2 regions of the Kribbella speibonae genome follow, and region 2 is predicted to be linked to the other one. Evidence: riboswitches for the same ligand, from Rfam matches in the RefSeq annotation. Region 2 holds a riboswitch; the other holds the start of a gene.
The links. Region 2 has a riboswitch for thiamine pyrophosphate ahead of thiS (sulfur carrier protein ThiS). Riboswitches for the same ligand answer to the same signal wherever they lie in the genome.
Positions count from the first base shown of each region.

Region 1: another riboswitch for thiamine pyrophosphate. It lies ahead of E0H92_RS01070 (purine-cytosine permease family protein); the one in region 2 lies ahead of thiS (sulfur carrier protein ThiS).

Region 1 covers NZ_SJKC01000001.1:197,073-204,242, reverse strand. The annotation lists gene E0H92_RS01090 (ATP-binding protein) at 1-215, shown strand, start outside; gene E0H92_RS01085 (DUF3152 domain-containing protein) at 360-1,130, shown strand; gene E0H92_RS01080 (hypothetical protein) at 1,161-1,967, shown strand; gene E0H92_RS01075 (alpha/beta fold hydrolase) at 1,964-2,623, shown strand; TPP riboswitch at 2,642-2,759, shown strand; gene E0H92_RS01070 (purine-cytosine permease family protein) at 2,755-4,080, shown strand; gene E0H92_RS01065 (cation:proton antiporter) at 4,019-5,239, opposite strand; gene E0H92_RS01060 (anti-sigma factor family protein) at 5,271-5,504, opposite strand; gene E0H92_RS01055 (RNA polymerase sigma factor) at 5,501-6,133, opposite strand; gene E0H92_RS01050 (flavodoxin family protein) at 6,163-6,867, opposite strand; gene E0H92_RS01045 (thiamine pyrophosphate-binding protein) at 6,878-7,170, opposite strand, start outside.
Region 2 covers NZ_SJKC01000006.1:491,317-498,486, forward strand. The annotation lists gene E0H92_RS36610 (LysR family transcriptional regulator) at 95-967, shown strand; gene E0H92_RS36615 (serine hydrolase) at 964-1,836, shown strand; gene E0H92_RS36620 (RidA family protein) at 1,833-2,219, opposite strand; gene E0H92_RS36625 (DUF6807 family protein) at 2,280-4,142, shown strand; gene E0H92_RS36630 (thiazole synthase) at 4,117-4,890, opposite strand; gene thiS (sulfur carrier protein ThiS) at 4,892-5,095, opposite strand; TPP riboswitch at 5,086-5,197, opposite strand; gene E0H92_RS36640 (DUF5937 family protein) at 5,213-6,157, opposite strand; gene E0H92_RS36645 (pyridoxamine 5'-phosphate oxidase family protein) at 6,235-6,639, shown strand; gene E0H92_RS36650 (YceI family protein) at 6,671-7,170, shown strand, end outside.

The DNA.
Region 1 (7,170 bases), on a different contig from region 2:
AGTACATGCGCGCCATGGCCGAACTGGGCATCGGCGTCGACGACGGCTCCGTCCCCACCGCCGAGGTAGCCAGCACCCTCAACCGCAAACCCCAATCCCTCTCCCCAGCCCGCGACGGCCTGATCAAAAAAGGCCTGGTCTTCTCCGCCGAACGCGGCACCGTAGCCTTCACCGTCCCCCACTTCGGAAAATTCCTGCGGACGAGGACGGCTTAACACAACCGGGGTTTCGTGCCTTGGCAGGTATCGGTAGGGTCACGTGTCATGACCACCCGGCGGAGCGGCCAGCGCGGACACACGTCTGGGCGGCGCCGGGGTGGGCGGCACAGTCGGCGGAAGTCTTACAAGGGGCAGTGGCTTGTGGTGACCGCGTTGGCGGTGCTCGGGACTGTGGTGGTGGCGCATCCGGATGTTGCGCATCGGAACAGCTTGGCGGCGCAGGCCGTTGCGGGGGTCAACGAGGTTGCGCAGGAGGAGCCGGTGGCTTCGGTGACGCCGCGAACGACGCCGGTTCCGGTGGCGACGCCGACGCAGAAATTCACCACTCCGTTGCGGCCGGCACCGACGCTGACGCGGAAGCCGAAGGGTGCGAAGCCGAACGTCCTGGTGTCGACCGGGAAGCTCGCGGTGGTGCCTGGGTCCAACAAGGCGACCGGTGTCCGCGACAAGATGACGTACCGGGTGGAGATCGAGCAGGGCGTGTCGGTGAACGGTGCCGCGGTCGCGGCGGCCATCCACAAGACCCTGACGGACCCGCGCGGCTGGCAGGCGGTGCACCCGGTGAGTTTCGAGCGGACGGACCGCGTCGACGCCGACCTCCGGATCATCCTGGCCACGCCGACCCTGACGGACAAGCTCTGTCTGCCGCTCGACACCGGCGGTGAGGTCTCCTGCCGGGTCGAGGACCGTGTCGTGCTGAACGCGAAGCGGTGGCTGTACGCGATCCCGGCGTACAACGGGAAGGTCGACCTGTACCGCAGCTACCTGGTCAACCACGAGGTCGGGCACGCGCTCGGCCACGGGCACTCGACCTGCACGACCCCGAAGACCCCCGCGCCGGTGATGATGCAGCAGACCAAGGGGCTGGCCGGCTGCCTGCCGAACGCCTGGCCGACGATCAAGGCCACCTGAGAAACTGGGTACGACGGGAGGGAGTACACGATGTCGTCACAGGACTTCCCGACGTACGGCAGGGACGATCAGCCCGACAAGCAGCAGGCACCCGACGAGGAGCATCACTACGCGCCACCCACGCCGTACGGCGGTGGCGCGTACGGCGGCCCGCCTGCTCCGCCGGAGCAGTTCCCCTACGCGCAGCCCCAGCCCTACGAAAGTCAGCCACCTGCGCAGGGCAACCCGGCGTACCACCAGCCTCCGGCCTACCGCCCCGGTGCACCGTACGGCGCTCCCGCGAGTCCTGAGCCGCATGAGCTCCCGACATACGGCCGCGAGCGGCACGAGCGTGACCCACGTGCCGCGAGGGTTGTCGGCCTGGCCGCGTTCATCGCCGCGATCTACGGGCTGCTGGTCGTCTCCGTCCAGCGCGTCGCGCTCCGGGAGATCTCACAGGCACCGGGCTCACCACTCAACCACCCGCTCCGTACTGACGTGCTCGACGCGATCGGCCAGCTGCTGCTCGTGGTTGTCGGCACCGGCGCGCTCGTGATGTGGGTCCGCGACGTGCTGGCCCGCCGCAAGACCGGTGGCCGGCTGGACCCGGCTGAGCTGGCCGGTCTGCTCCTGGTCGCGGTCTCCTTCGTCCCGATCCTGGTCTGGCTGATCATGGTGCTGTCCACAGGTCTCGGTGCCAGCGACGGCGCGGTGCACCGGCTGCCCACGGCGTACGGCTGGGGTGGTTTCGGCCTGCTGATCCTCGCTGTCGGCCTCCTGCTCGGGTACCGCGAGCTCAAGCCTGACGTATCGAACCCGGTCGTCAAGGGCGCCCCGGCCAAGGCTCCGTGGGAGTGAACGCACCTGTCGTTCTTGTGCCCGGCCTGGGCCTCGGCCCGGAGTCGTACGCGCGGACGGTCGAGCACCTCGTCACGCCGTACCACGTGGTCACGCTGCCCGGGTACGGCGAACCGGCGGGCAGCCGTGAGGACCTGCATCCCCGTGCCCTCGCGGTGAGGCTGGCGGAGAAGATCCGCGAGCGGTCCGTCCTGGTCGGCCACTCGGCGAGTTGTCAGATCGTCGTCGAGACGGCGATCCGCTACCCGGAGCTCGCCCACGCGCTCGTACTCGCCGCACCGACCGGCGACGTCCGGCTGTCGAGCTGGGTCGACCGTGCGGTCCGGTTGGTCGGCTCCGCGATCCCGGACGCACCGAAGCTGGTCCGGATCAGTCCGCAATACGCCCGTACGACGCTGCCGTCGATCGCCCGTGCCGGCGAAGCGTCAAGGCACCACGACCTGGCCGCCGTGATGCCGCACGTCCAGGCGCCGGTGGTTCTGGTCCGCGGCAGGCACGACCTGTTGTGTACGGCGGAATGGGTCGAGCGACTCGCCGAACTCAGCCACGGCGAGGCCCGCACGCTGGACTCCGGGGCCCACATGCCGGTCGTGACGAACGGCCCGGAGCTGGCCGCTCTCATAGAACGAGCAGCCGCTCTCCCGGAAACTAGCTGACGAGTTAAACTCAGCAACACATACCTAAGCGGGAGCTCGCACCGAGGATGCGCGGGCTGAGAGGGCGACAGCTGGGTCGCCGACCGCCTGAACCTGACCGGGTAATGCCGGCGTAGGGAGTGGGGTCACTCATGACCGATACAGCTGTTCGTCCTGCCGGTACCACCGAGGCGCCGCTCGTCCTCACCACCGATGCGCCGCGCACGCTCGGCTTCTTCGACCAGTTCACGCTCTGGGGCAACTTCGGTATCTCGCTGTTCGGTCCGGTGACCGGTGCGCTCGTGGCGGCGTACACCGGCTCGCTGTGGCAAGGACTGCTCGCGGTGGTCGTCGGCTGTGGCATCGGTGCGCTGGTGCTCGGCGGAGCGGCCGTGTTCGGCTCGCAGACGGGTGCGCCCGCGATGGCGAGCCTGCGCGGTCTGTTCGGCCGCCGTGGCTCGATCGCGCCGACCGTCCTGAACATCGCGCAGAACGTCGGCTGGGCGACGATGGAGATCATCGTGATCTCGCAGGCCGCGGTCGCGGTCACGAGTGAGCGGTGGCGCTGGTTGTTCGTCGTACTCGCCGGAATCATCGCGACCGCGATGGCGGTCCGGCCGCTCGGCAGCGTGCGGATCCTGCGGAAGTTCATGGTCTGGCTGGTGCTGCTCGCATCCGTGTACCTGTTCGTGCAGGTGCTCAGCAAGCCGGTGCACGCCTTGCCGCAGGACAGCGTGTTCGGGTTCTGGCCGGCGGTCGACCTGGCCGCGGCGGGCGTCGTGTCGTTCGCGCCACTGGCCGCGGACTACACGCGGCACTCGCGGACCAACAAGGCCGCGTTCAGCGGCTCCGCACTCGGCTACGGCCTGGCGGCGATCGGGTACTACGCACTCGGTGTCGTCGCTGTGGCGACACTGGGGACCAACAGCGACGACGTGATCACCGCACTGGTCACGCTGCCGGCCGGTGCGATCGCCCTGCTGGTCCTGCTGGTGGACGAGGTCGACGAGGCGTACGCGAACGTCTACTCGACGACGATGGCCGCCCACAACCTGATCGGCCACATCGACCGGCGGTGGATCTCGATCGCGATCGGCGCCCTCGCCACCGGTATTGCGCTGTTCATCGACCTGGGCAACTACACCCAGTTCCTGTACCTGATCGGCTCGGTCTTCATCCCGCTGTTCGCGGTCGCGATCGCGGACTTCTTCGTGGTCAGCAAGATGAAGTGGGACGTCTCCGGTACGGCGAAGTTCCGCTGGCAACCGACCGCCGCGTGGCTGATCGGCTTCGTCGCCTACCAGTTGGTGAACCCAGGCACCGTTTCCGGCTGGTCCCCGTTCTGGACGAAGATCCAGCAGGCGATCTTCAACGATCAGCCCGTCCCCGGCTGGCTCGGCGCGACGTACACCTCAATCATCGTCTCGATGGTGGCTGCCGTGCTGCTCGGTCGGATCGGTCGGCGGCGGGCTGCCTGAGCAGGACCAGTGCGACAGCCGGGAAGAGCAGTACCGACAGGAGCCCGGCGCAGACGAGAGCGGCGGCGGTGATCGGGGTCATCAGACCGGTCGCCACGCCGATCTGCGTCGCGGTCACGATGAAGGGGAGCGACGTCGCCTGCAGCAGCGCGGTCGCTGCCGTCGCGCGAGCTCCCAGCGTCCGCACCGCGAGGTACGCCGGTACTCCGCGAACCGCTAGCAGTGCTAGCAGGAACAGCGGTACGCGGACGAGCGCCGCCGGGTCGTCGAGCAGGCCGCGCAGATCGAGCCGGAGCCCGCTCGTCACGAAGAACACCGGGATCAGGAACCCGTAGCCCAAGGCATCCAGCTTGACCCGGAAACGTGGGTGCGAGGTGGCGTCCCGGTCGACCATCCCGACCACCGCACCGGCGAGGAACGCGCCCAGGATCGTCTCCAGCCCGAACTGCTCCGCCAGCGCAACAAAAGCGACCAACAGCACCACAGCAGCTCGCACCCGGATCTCCGCCGTGGTGTCCTGCAGCCGAAGCAGCACCCCGCCGAGTCGCTGCGACCGTCCGGCGGTCGTGACGACCAGACCGGTGACGACCACGAGCAGGGCGAACAGACCAACCATCACCAGCCGCTCACCGGCACTGCCACCTTCGGTCGAGAACACCAGGGACAGCAGCAGTACGGCGGCGAAGTCGGCGACCGATGCGGCGGCGATGGTGAACTGCCCGACGCTGCCCTCGGCTTTGCCTGCGTCCTTGAGCACTGGCACGACCAGACCCAAGGAGGTAGCTGACAACGTCACGGCAAGCAGGAGTGCGCTCTGCACCCACCCGACCGCGGAGAACCCGAAGCCGACCAGCCCACCGAGCAGCAACGTCACCACATACCCCAGAACGGCCAGCCGCAGCACCTGCCCGCGTAACCGGTGGACGTCGATCTCCAGGCCGGCCAGGAACAGCAGGAAGCCCAGCCCCAGCAGCGAAACGATCTGCAGCGGCAGGTCCACGTCGACCAGTCCGAGACCGTGCGGGCCGACCACGATCCCGGCGACGATCTCCAGTACGACGGCCGGCACCCGGAGCCGCGGGGCGAGCCCGAGCAGCAGCGGGGCCAGCAACGCGATCAGAGCGACCGCGAACAGGTTGGTGAACTCAACGTCCGGCATACCGATTCAGTGCCGTCGACGCGGCCGGGCGTTACAGGTCAGCGCGGAAGCTGCGGAACGCCGCCAGCAGCCGGTCGCGGGTCTCCGCGGACAAGTCCTCGGGCTCGACCTGCCCGACCTCGGCGGCAGTACGCCGGATCTGCTCGACGTAGATCTCGCAGCCGTCGCAGAGCGCCAGATGCTCCACGAACCGCTGCTCCGTCTCGGGATCGAGTGCGCCGTCGAGGTACGCGGTGACAAGCTCGACCACCTCTGCGCACGTCATGCGTCAACCCCTGTGAAGTAACGCTCGAGGTGCCCGCGCACGGCCGCCCGTGCGCGGTGCAGCAGGACCCGCTGATTGACCATGGAGATGTCCAGCAACGCGCATACGTCCTCGGCGCCGTATCCGTCGATGTCTCGCAACGTCAGCACCACCTGCTGCCGGATCGGCAGGCTCTCGACCGCCGCGGCCACGGTCGAACGGACCTCGTGCGCGAGGACCTCGCTCTCGGTGGTCGGCCAGCGGTCCGGGAACGCCCGCCAACCGCCCGGGTACTGGTCGCCCGGCCCCCGGAACCGCTGTGGATCGACCGTCGGCACGTGGTCCGGGACCAGGCTGGTCCACGGCACCGTCCGCTGTTCCCGGGTCGCCCGTTTGCGCGCGATGTTGACGAGGATCCGGTACACCCAGGTCCGCAGCGAGGAGCGGCCCTCGAAGCGCCCGATTCCCTCGAACACGGCCAGCCAGGTGTCCTGGACGACTTCCTCGGCGCTGGCCGTGGTGGACACGAACGAGCGGGCCAGCCGCAGCATCGAGCCCGACCAGCCGTTCAGCAGGCACGCGAACGTCTCCTCGTCCCCGGTTCGCAGCCCGGCGACGAGTACGTCGTCCGTCGGTACCACAACCCCCACATGCCGACGGTACAGCAGCACCCCCGAAGTCAGCGGTACTCCGGGTTCTCGAAGTCGAACCGGCAGCCGGCGTCCCACTCGGACCGCTGGTTGCCGTGCGCCGGGACCCCGCCGGCGTCCTTGAGCAGCCGCGCGAAGTGCAGCAGGTTCCAGGTCATGAAGGTGGTGTTCCGGTTGGTGAAGTCGTTCTCCGGGCCGCCCGACCCCTCGTCCAGGTACGACGGACCCGGGCCGGCCTCCCCGATCCAGCCGGCGTCGGCCTGTGGCGGGATCGTGTAGCCGAGGTGCTGCAACGAGTACAGGACGTTCATCGCGCAGTGCTTCACGCCGTCCTCGTTACCGGTGATCAGGCAGCCGCCGACGCGTCCGTAGTACGCGTACTGCCCGCGCTCGTTGAGGATCGACGAGTTGCCGTACAAGCGTTCGATCACCTGTTTGGTGACCGAGCTGTTGTCGCCCAGCCAGATCGGTCCGGCGATCACCAGGATGTCGGCCGCCATCACCTGCTCCTGGATCGCCGGCCAGTCGTCCTTCGCCCAGCCGTGCTCGGTCATGTCGGGCCAGACACCGGTGGCGATGTCGTGGTCGACGGCGCGGATCACGTCGACCTGGACCCCTTGTTTCTCGAGGATGCGGCGGCTGACGTCGATCAGTCCCTCGGTGTTGCTGACGGCCGGCGATCGTTTCAGGGTGCAGTTGACGAACAGCGCGCGAAGGTCGTCGTACTCGGTCATCTCAGGCTCCTCAGAGAAGTTCGGCGTCCTGCTCGATGCCGAGCAGGGCCGGTCCAGTGGCGGCGAACAGGGCGGTCATCGCGTCGTCCAGGTCCTGACGACGGGTTACCCGCAGGCCGGTCGCGCCGCACAGTTCGGCGTACGCGGCCCAGTCGGGGTTGTGCAGGGACGTGTGCCAGACGGGGTAATCGGCGGCGAGTTGCTCCTTGCTGATCTTGCCGAGCGAGTGGTTGTCGAGGAGCACATGCTTGATCGGAATGCCGTACTTCACCGCGGTCGTGAGCTCCGCGGCGTACTGCCCGA
Region 2 (7,170 bases):
AAACGTCAGTCAAGGCGAGCGCTATGGAGCGTGTCGAATATGCTCTTGCGTATGAAGCGATTGGCTGGAGATATCACTGCAGGTCAGTCACGTCATGATCACTGAAAGACATCTGCAGATCTTCATCGCGCTCGCCGAGGAGCAGCACTTCGGCGACGCGGCCCGGGCCGTCGGCATCACCCAGCCGCCGCTGTCCCAGGGCCTGCGCCGCCTGGAGGCGCTGGTCGGCGCGAAGCTCTTCGAACGCGGTGCCGGCGGCGTCGCACTCACGCCCGCCGGCGTCGCGCTGCTGCCCTATGCCCGGCGAGCACTGACCTCGATCGAGGAACTGCACCAGGCGGCGATCGCGCGCGATCCGGAAGGTCCCGAGATCCGCCTCGGTCTGGCGCCCGAGGTCCCGCCGTCGGCGGGTGCGGCGGTGGCGGCGGCCTGCGGTTCGGCGATTCCGGGCAGTCGGGTGACGGTGGTGACCGCGCCGACGAGTTCGCTGGTCAATCAAGTCGGTACGGGCCGGTTGACGTTGGCCGCCGTACTGCATCCCGCGGTACTGGATGGCCTCGAGGCCGGGCCGGTGTCACTCCTGCCGACCTGGGCGCTCGTGCCGGCGTCGACCGTCGACACTGAGGTCGTGGCGCTACGGCAGCTGAAAGGGTTGCCGATCGCGGTGCGGCCCCGGGCCGAGGCGCCGGCCGCGCGGGACCTGTTCCTGGACACGTTGGCGTTGCACCGGCCTGACGGCGGGACGGTCGTGGTGACCGACGAACGCGCTGGCCTGGCGATGGCCGCGGCCGGCCAGGCGATCGTGGTGACGGCAGACCCGGCACTGATCGCACCGGGCGTCGGGCGGCATCGACTGGCCGACGATCCGCTGCCGCTGCGTCTCCGCCTTGTGTGGTCGAGGACGCGTACGCCGTTCCTCCGCCCGAACGACGTGATGGCTCAGCTCACGGAAGCGCTGGCCTCGTGAACGCCCGGATCCGTGGGATCTTCGAGGACGCCGGTGTCCGCGGCTGGATGCACGCGATCTCGCTCGACGAGCCTGAGGCGAGTGTCGAGCTCGACGCGGACGTCGTCGTACCGCTGGCGTCGGTCTACAAGCTGCCGCTGCTCGCCGGATTCAGCCGGCTGGTGGACCTCGGCGAGCTCGATCCGCGCGAGCAAGTGACCCTCGAGCCGGCGTCGCGGACCGCCGGACCGACCGGGCTGTCCATGTTCGCGGACCCGGTTACGGTGTCGCTGCGCGATCTGGCCCTGTCGATGGCGACGGTGTCGGACAACGCGGCCGCCGATGCGCTGCTGGACATCGTCGGGCTGCGCCGGCTGGCCGGAATCCTGGAGTCCTTCGGCTTGCGCCGCACCTGGGTCCGCCGCGGCACGGCGGCCAACCTGCGAGACCTGCAGCGCCGTACGGGCGCCGACAACGCGGATGCGGCGCTCGCCGTACTCGCGGACAACGACCGGACCGACCCGATCGGCGTGTACGAGGCTGCGAACGGGTCAGCGGCCAGTGCGCGCGACCTGACCTTGCTGCTGCGGCAGTTGTGGGCGGGGGAGTTGCTGTCGGCCGAGCAGACCGAGTTCGTCAAGGCGACGATGCACCGGCAGATCTTCCTGCAGCGGGTGGCCTCCGGTTTCCCGCACGACGGCGTACGGATCGCGGGGAAGACCGGAACGTTCGGCGCGCTGCGGCACGAGGCGGCGGTGGTCACCCTGCCCGACGGGGCGGCGTTCGCGATCGCGATCCTCACGCTCGCCGCCCGCGGCGACTTCCGCCAGCCACGCGTCGAGGCCGCGATCGGCGAGGCGGCCCGGGTCGCAGTCGACGTACTGCGTTAGACGATCGCGAAGGCCTCGATCTCGAGCAGAGCCAGCGGACTGAACAGGGACGCCACCTGCACCGCGGAACTCGCGGGCTTCGGGCCCGGGATGTATTTGTCGCGGACGATCCGGATCTCCGGCAGGTAGTACATGTCGGTGACGAAGTACGTCAGCTTCACCACGTTCTCGAACGTCGCGTCGGCCGCTGTCAGGCAGCGCGTCAGGTTCGCGAACACCTGCTCCGCCTGCGCCGCAGGGTCGTCGCGGCCGACGAACTGCCCGTTCGCGTCCAGTGCGACCTGCCCGGAGATCGCCACCCACTGGCCGATTCCGGTCACCACATGGCTGTACCCGTTGCCCGGCGCAACCCCGTTCACCTGCGGATAGTCCAACTCAGTCATGGACCAGATATACCCCGGACGGGGTTGAGAAACCGGTTTCCATCGGGAGAGGATACGGGGGTGGGACGGACACCGAAGGACTCGATCACGATTGCCGACGTCGCGCGGGCGGCGGAGGTGTCGCGGGCGACCGTGTCCCGGGTGATGAACGGGCGGCTCAGTGTCGCACCCGAGATCGTCGCCCGGGTGCGCGCCGCGGCGGAGCGGCTCAACTACCGGCCGAGCGACCTCGCCCGGAGCCTGTCGCTGGGCCGGACGAACATGGTCGCGCTGGTCGTCCCGGACCTCGGCAACCCGCTGTTCCAGCAGATCCTGCGCGGCATCACGAACGCGTCCGCGGCGGCCGGGTACAAGGTGCTGGTCGCCGAGACCGACGAGGACCCGGACGCCGAGGCGGCGATCGCGATCGAGGCGCGGCGCCGCTGCGACGCGCTGATCATGGTCTCGCCGCGGATGGACGAGGAGGCGTTGCTCGAGCTCCTGCCGCAGGTGCAGCCGGTGATCCTGGTCAACCGTCAAGGGCCGGCGGAGGTGGCGTCGGTGGTCGTCGACTACGGCCGCGGCGTACGGATCGTCGTCGATCACCTGGTCGGTCTCGGGCACCGACGGCTCGCGTTCCTGTCCGGCCCGGCGGCGAGCGCGTCGAACGTGCTGCGGCTGCAGGCGCTCGCGGTCGCCGAGCGGGAGATCCCGGGGCTGGAGCTCGTCCGGCTCGAGTGCGGCCGGTCGATCGAGGACGGGTACGCCGCCGTGGAGCGGGTGCTCGACGCGCAGGTCACCGCGGTCGTCGCGTTCAACGATCTGGTGGCGTTCGGGTTGCTGGCGCGGTTGAACGAGGTCGGGGTCGCCGTACCGGACGATCTGTCGGTGACCGGGATGGACGACATCGGCCTCGCGCGGTTCGCCGTACCGTCGCTGACAACCGTGCGGGTGCCGCAGACGGACCTCGGCGAGCTTGCGTGGCAGCGGATGCACGCGTCGATCAGTGGGTCTTCGGATGGCGTTGACGCCGTACCTGAGTTGCGGCTGGCGGTGCGGGCGAGTACCGGTCCGGTGCCGCCGGAGCCGCGGATGCAGGGCGACGGTGCGGCCGACCGGATCGGGTGGCAGCAGCAGGGGGACATCTTCGCGCTCGGAAGTTCGGAGGGGCTGCTCGCGCGGTACGAGTTCGGCCGGCGGATGCCGCAGGTGCACGCCCCGCGGCCGTACCTGCACCCGGTCCGGACGCTCGCCGGGCACCCGCTGACCGAGGTCAGCCCGGTCGACCATCGGCACCACTACGGGCTCTCACTGTCGATCGCGCAGGTCAACGGCACCTCGCACTGGGGCGGCCGGACGTACGTCCGTGGTCAAGGCCCGACCCTCCTCACGAACCACGGTCAGCAACGCAGCCGAGGCGTCACCGTCGACCGTCATGAGCTGGTCGACGACATCACCTGGTACGACGAACAGGGCCGGCCCCAACTGGTCGAACGCCGGCGCCTCACCGGTGATCTCGCCTTCGGTGGCTGGCGCCTTGACTGGCACAGCGTGCTGACCGCCCGGTACGGCTCGATCCGGATCGACAGCCCGGCGACCTGTGGACGCGAGGGCGCAGGGTACGGCGGGATCTTCTGGCGACTGCCGTCCGGAGCGACGACCGTGCTGAGCGCCGACGGCGACGGGCGGGACGCGGCCTTCGGATCGAGCAGTCCGTGGCTCGCCCTCGTTCAGGGTGGTGTCAGTCTGCTGTTGTTCCAGCCGGAGCGGGTGCGGCCGTGGTTCCTGCGCACCGCCGAGTACGTCGGCGCGTGCCCGGCGCTCGCGTGGGACGAGCCGTTGACGTTGCAGCCGAACCAGGACCTGACGCTGTCGCTCACCGCGCTCCTGCTGGACCGTGCGGTGGACGCGGCGGAGGCTAAAACGTTGGCAGGCCAGTTGTAGGCGACGACGCCAGCGCCGACTGCCATCTCTTCGGCACACGGCCGGCGAGGCGTGCGTTCCGGCCTGCCGAGACGGCGTCGCGCATCGCGGCCGCCATCAGGGCGGGCTTCTCCGCGCGGGTCACCGGGGTCGCGAGCATCACGGCGGCGCAGCCGAGTTCCATCGCGAGCGCGGCGTCACTCGCCGTACCGATGCCGGCGTCCACGATCACCGGGACGTTCGCCGCCTCGGCGATCAGCGCGATGTTGTGCGGGTTCCGGATCCCGAGCGCCGAACCGATGGGTGCGGCCAACGGCATCACGGCCGCACAACCGGCCTGCTCCAGGCGGCGGGCCAGGATCGGGTCGTCGTTCGTGTACGGCAGCACGGTGAAACCGTCGGCCACCAAGGCGTCCACGGCATCGAGCAGCTCGACCGGGTCCGGCAGCAGCAGATGGTCGTCGGCCACGACCTCGACCTTGATCAGGTCGGTCCCGAGCGCCTCACGGGCCAGCTTCGCGGTCAGCACGGCCTCGGCCGCGGTGTGGCAGCCGGCCGTGTTCGGCAGGACGTCGATACCGTGCTTCTTCAGGACGTCGAGCACCGAGCCCTCGTGCCCGGTGCCGAGGCGGCGCATCGCGACCGTGGTCAGTTGGGTGCCGGAGGCAATCAATGCCTCCTCCATCACTTCCAGGTTGGCCGAACCGCCGGTCCCCATGATGAGTCGCGACGTGTACGTCCGCCCGCCGAGCTCCAGTGGATCATCCATGTCAGCCTCCCTGGGTCGCGCTGACGATCTCGACCCGGTCGCCCGGCTCGAGCGTGGTCTGCGCCCACTCGGCCTTGGTCAGCACGTTCTGGTTCACCGCGACCGCGATCCCGGTGGCACGATCGGAGTACTCCGCGATCAGCTCGGCCACCGACTTGCCGGGCGGTACGTCGATCGCCGTACCGTTCACCCAGACGGATTCCATCGCTTCCTCCCTACGCCGGAATTACCCGATTCAGGTTCAGCGGTCGGTGACGGCGCAGTCACCCTCTCAGCCCACTCCCTGCGAGCTCCCGCGGACCTCTCGACTATAGCTGACAGCTCAATCGACGACGGTCCCGGTTAGCAGGGTGGCGAGCTCGGTCGGCCGGTAGAGGACCTGTTTGCCGGTGCGTTGCGGTTCGACCAGCCCGGTACGGCGCAGCAGCTGGAGATGCTGGCTCACTGCGGACGGCGTCACCTTCAGTTCGCCGGCCAGGTCGGTCGTCGTCCGGGGATGGGTGAGGAGCGCGAGGATGTGCGCTCTCGGCGTACCGATCAGCTGGGCGAGGTCGTCGCGGGACGGCGGCTCGACGACGGACCACAGGTGGGCCTGACCGCGTGGCGGGTAGCCGAGCAGCGGCTCGGCGCCGGGGTCGAACGGGATGACGGCGTGCGGTCCGAACAGGGTCGGCTGCAGTACGAGCCCGCGACCGTCGACGTGTTCGGTGCGGCTCTGCTCGGCCACACGGTCGACCTCGAGCAGCCCATCGGCGTACGTGATCGCCGGGCCCAGACCGTTGAGCATCGCGCCGGTTCCTTGCTGGGTGACGACGTGACCGCGGTAGCTGATGTCGGCGGACAGGAGGGTGCGCATGCGGCCCCAGTACGGCGCCATGACGGCGTCCCAGTACTGGCTCAGGGTTTGGACCACCTTGTCTCTGGTTAGATCTTCTGGCAGCTCGCCGTTGACCGCTACGAGTTGGCGCTCGAAGGTCTCAGGTGCGACGTTTGCGATCACGTCGAGCTCGTCGGAGAGCTGGGTCAGCGGTGAGGTCGGTCGTGGCGTCAGGAAGTCCGGGCTGCCCATGGTGTCGTTGACGAGCCACTGCAGTACGGACCAATCCAGCGCGGCGACCTGCGGCTGAACGGCCCGAACCCAGCCGAGCTGCAGCGGGAACCGGCCGGGATCCTTCAGCGCACGCAACGACAGCACCGTCTCCGCCACCGGCGACACCGCGAACCTGATGTCGGCCAGATCCTGCGAGTTCAGGACATAGGTGAGCACCGCATCTCCCTTTCCACGACATGAAGTATGGATTGTCGGTGGCAGGTGGGAGCGTTGATTTCATGGGTTTCCGAGCGATGGACGACGATGAGATAGCCGAGTTCCTGGCGCAGCCGCTGGTGGCCGTGCTGGCCGTCGACGACCCGGGGTGGTCGCCGCATGTGACGCCGGTGTGGTTCCACCACCTGCCTGACGAGAACAGATTCCAGGTGATGACACCGGCTAAATCCAAGAAGACCCGGCTGCACCGGACCGGCACGGGTGAGCTGTCACTCTCGATCCAGTCGGCCGACGGTGCAACGGCTCGGTACGTCAACATGCAGGGCGTGGCGCGGTTCTTCCCGCTTGATCCAGACCTGCTGAACGCGATGGTGGAGAAGTACCTACCTTCGGAGCACCGCGCGGCCTACCTGGCGCACCCACCCGAGGACTCGATGTTCGACATCACGCCACGGCGCATCACCACCGCTGTGATCGACTGACAGTTCCGCGGGCTACCTCGTCGTACGGGGTATGAGCGACGATTACGTACTCGATGGGGAGCGGACCCGGATCGGGTTCGTGGCCGCGCACCGCGTGGGCGGCAAGGTGCACGGCCGCTTCACGACGTTCGAGGGCGCCTTTTTTGTGAACGCCGCGGACCCGGCGGCGTCGACCGGCTGGCTCACCGTCCAACTGGAGAGCGTCGACACCGGCAACGCCCGCCGCGACTCTCAACTACGCCAGGACTTCTTCGGTACGTCGACGTACCCGGCGATGACGTTCGTCGCCACCGACGTCGTACCGACCGACCCAGACCACGTCGACGTGACCGGCGACCTGACAATCCGCGGCGTGACCCACCCGCTCACCATCCCGTTCGCCCTCACCCAAACCCCCGACGAACTCCACCTACAAACGTCCCACCCCATCAACCGCCACACCTGGCACGCCAACTGGAACGCGCTGACCACGGCCCTCATCCACCCGCAGGTAGCCCTCTCCGTATCCCTCACCGCCACCCGGCGCGCTTG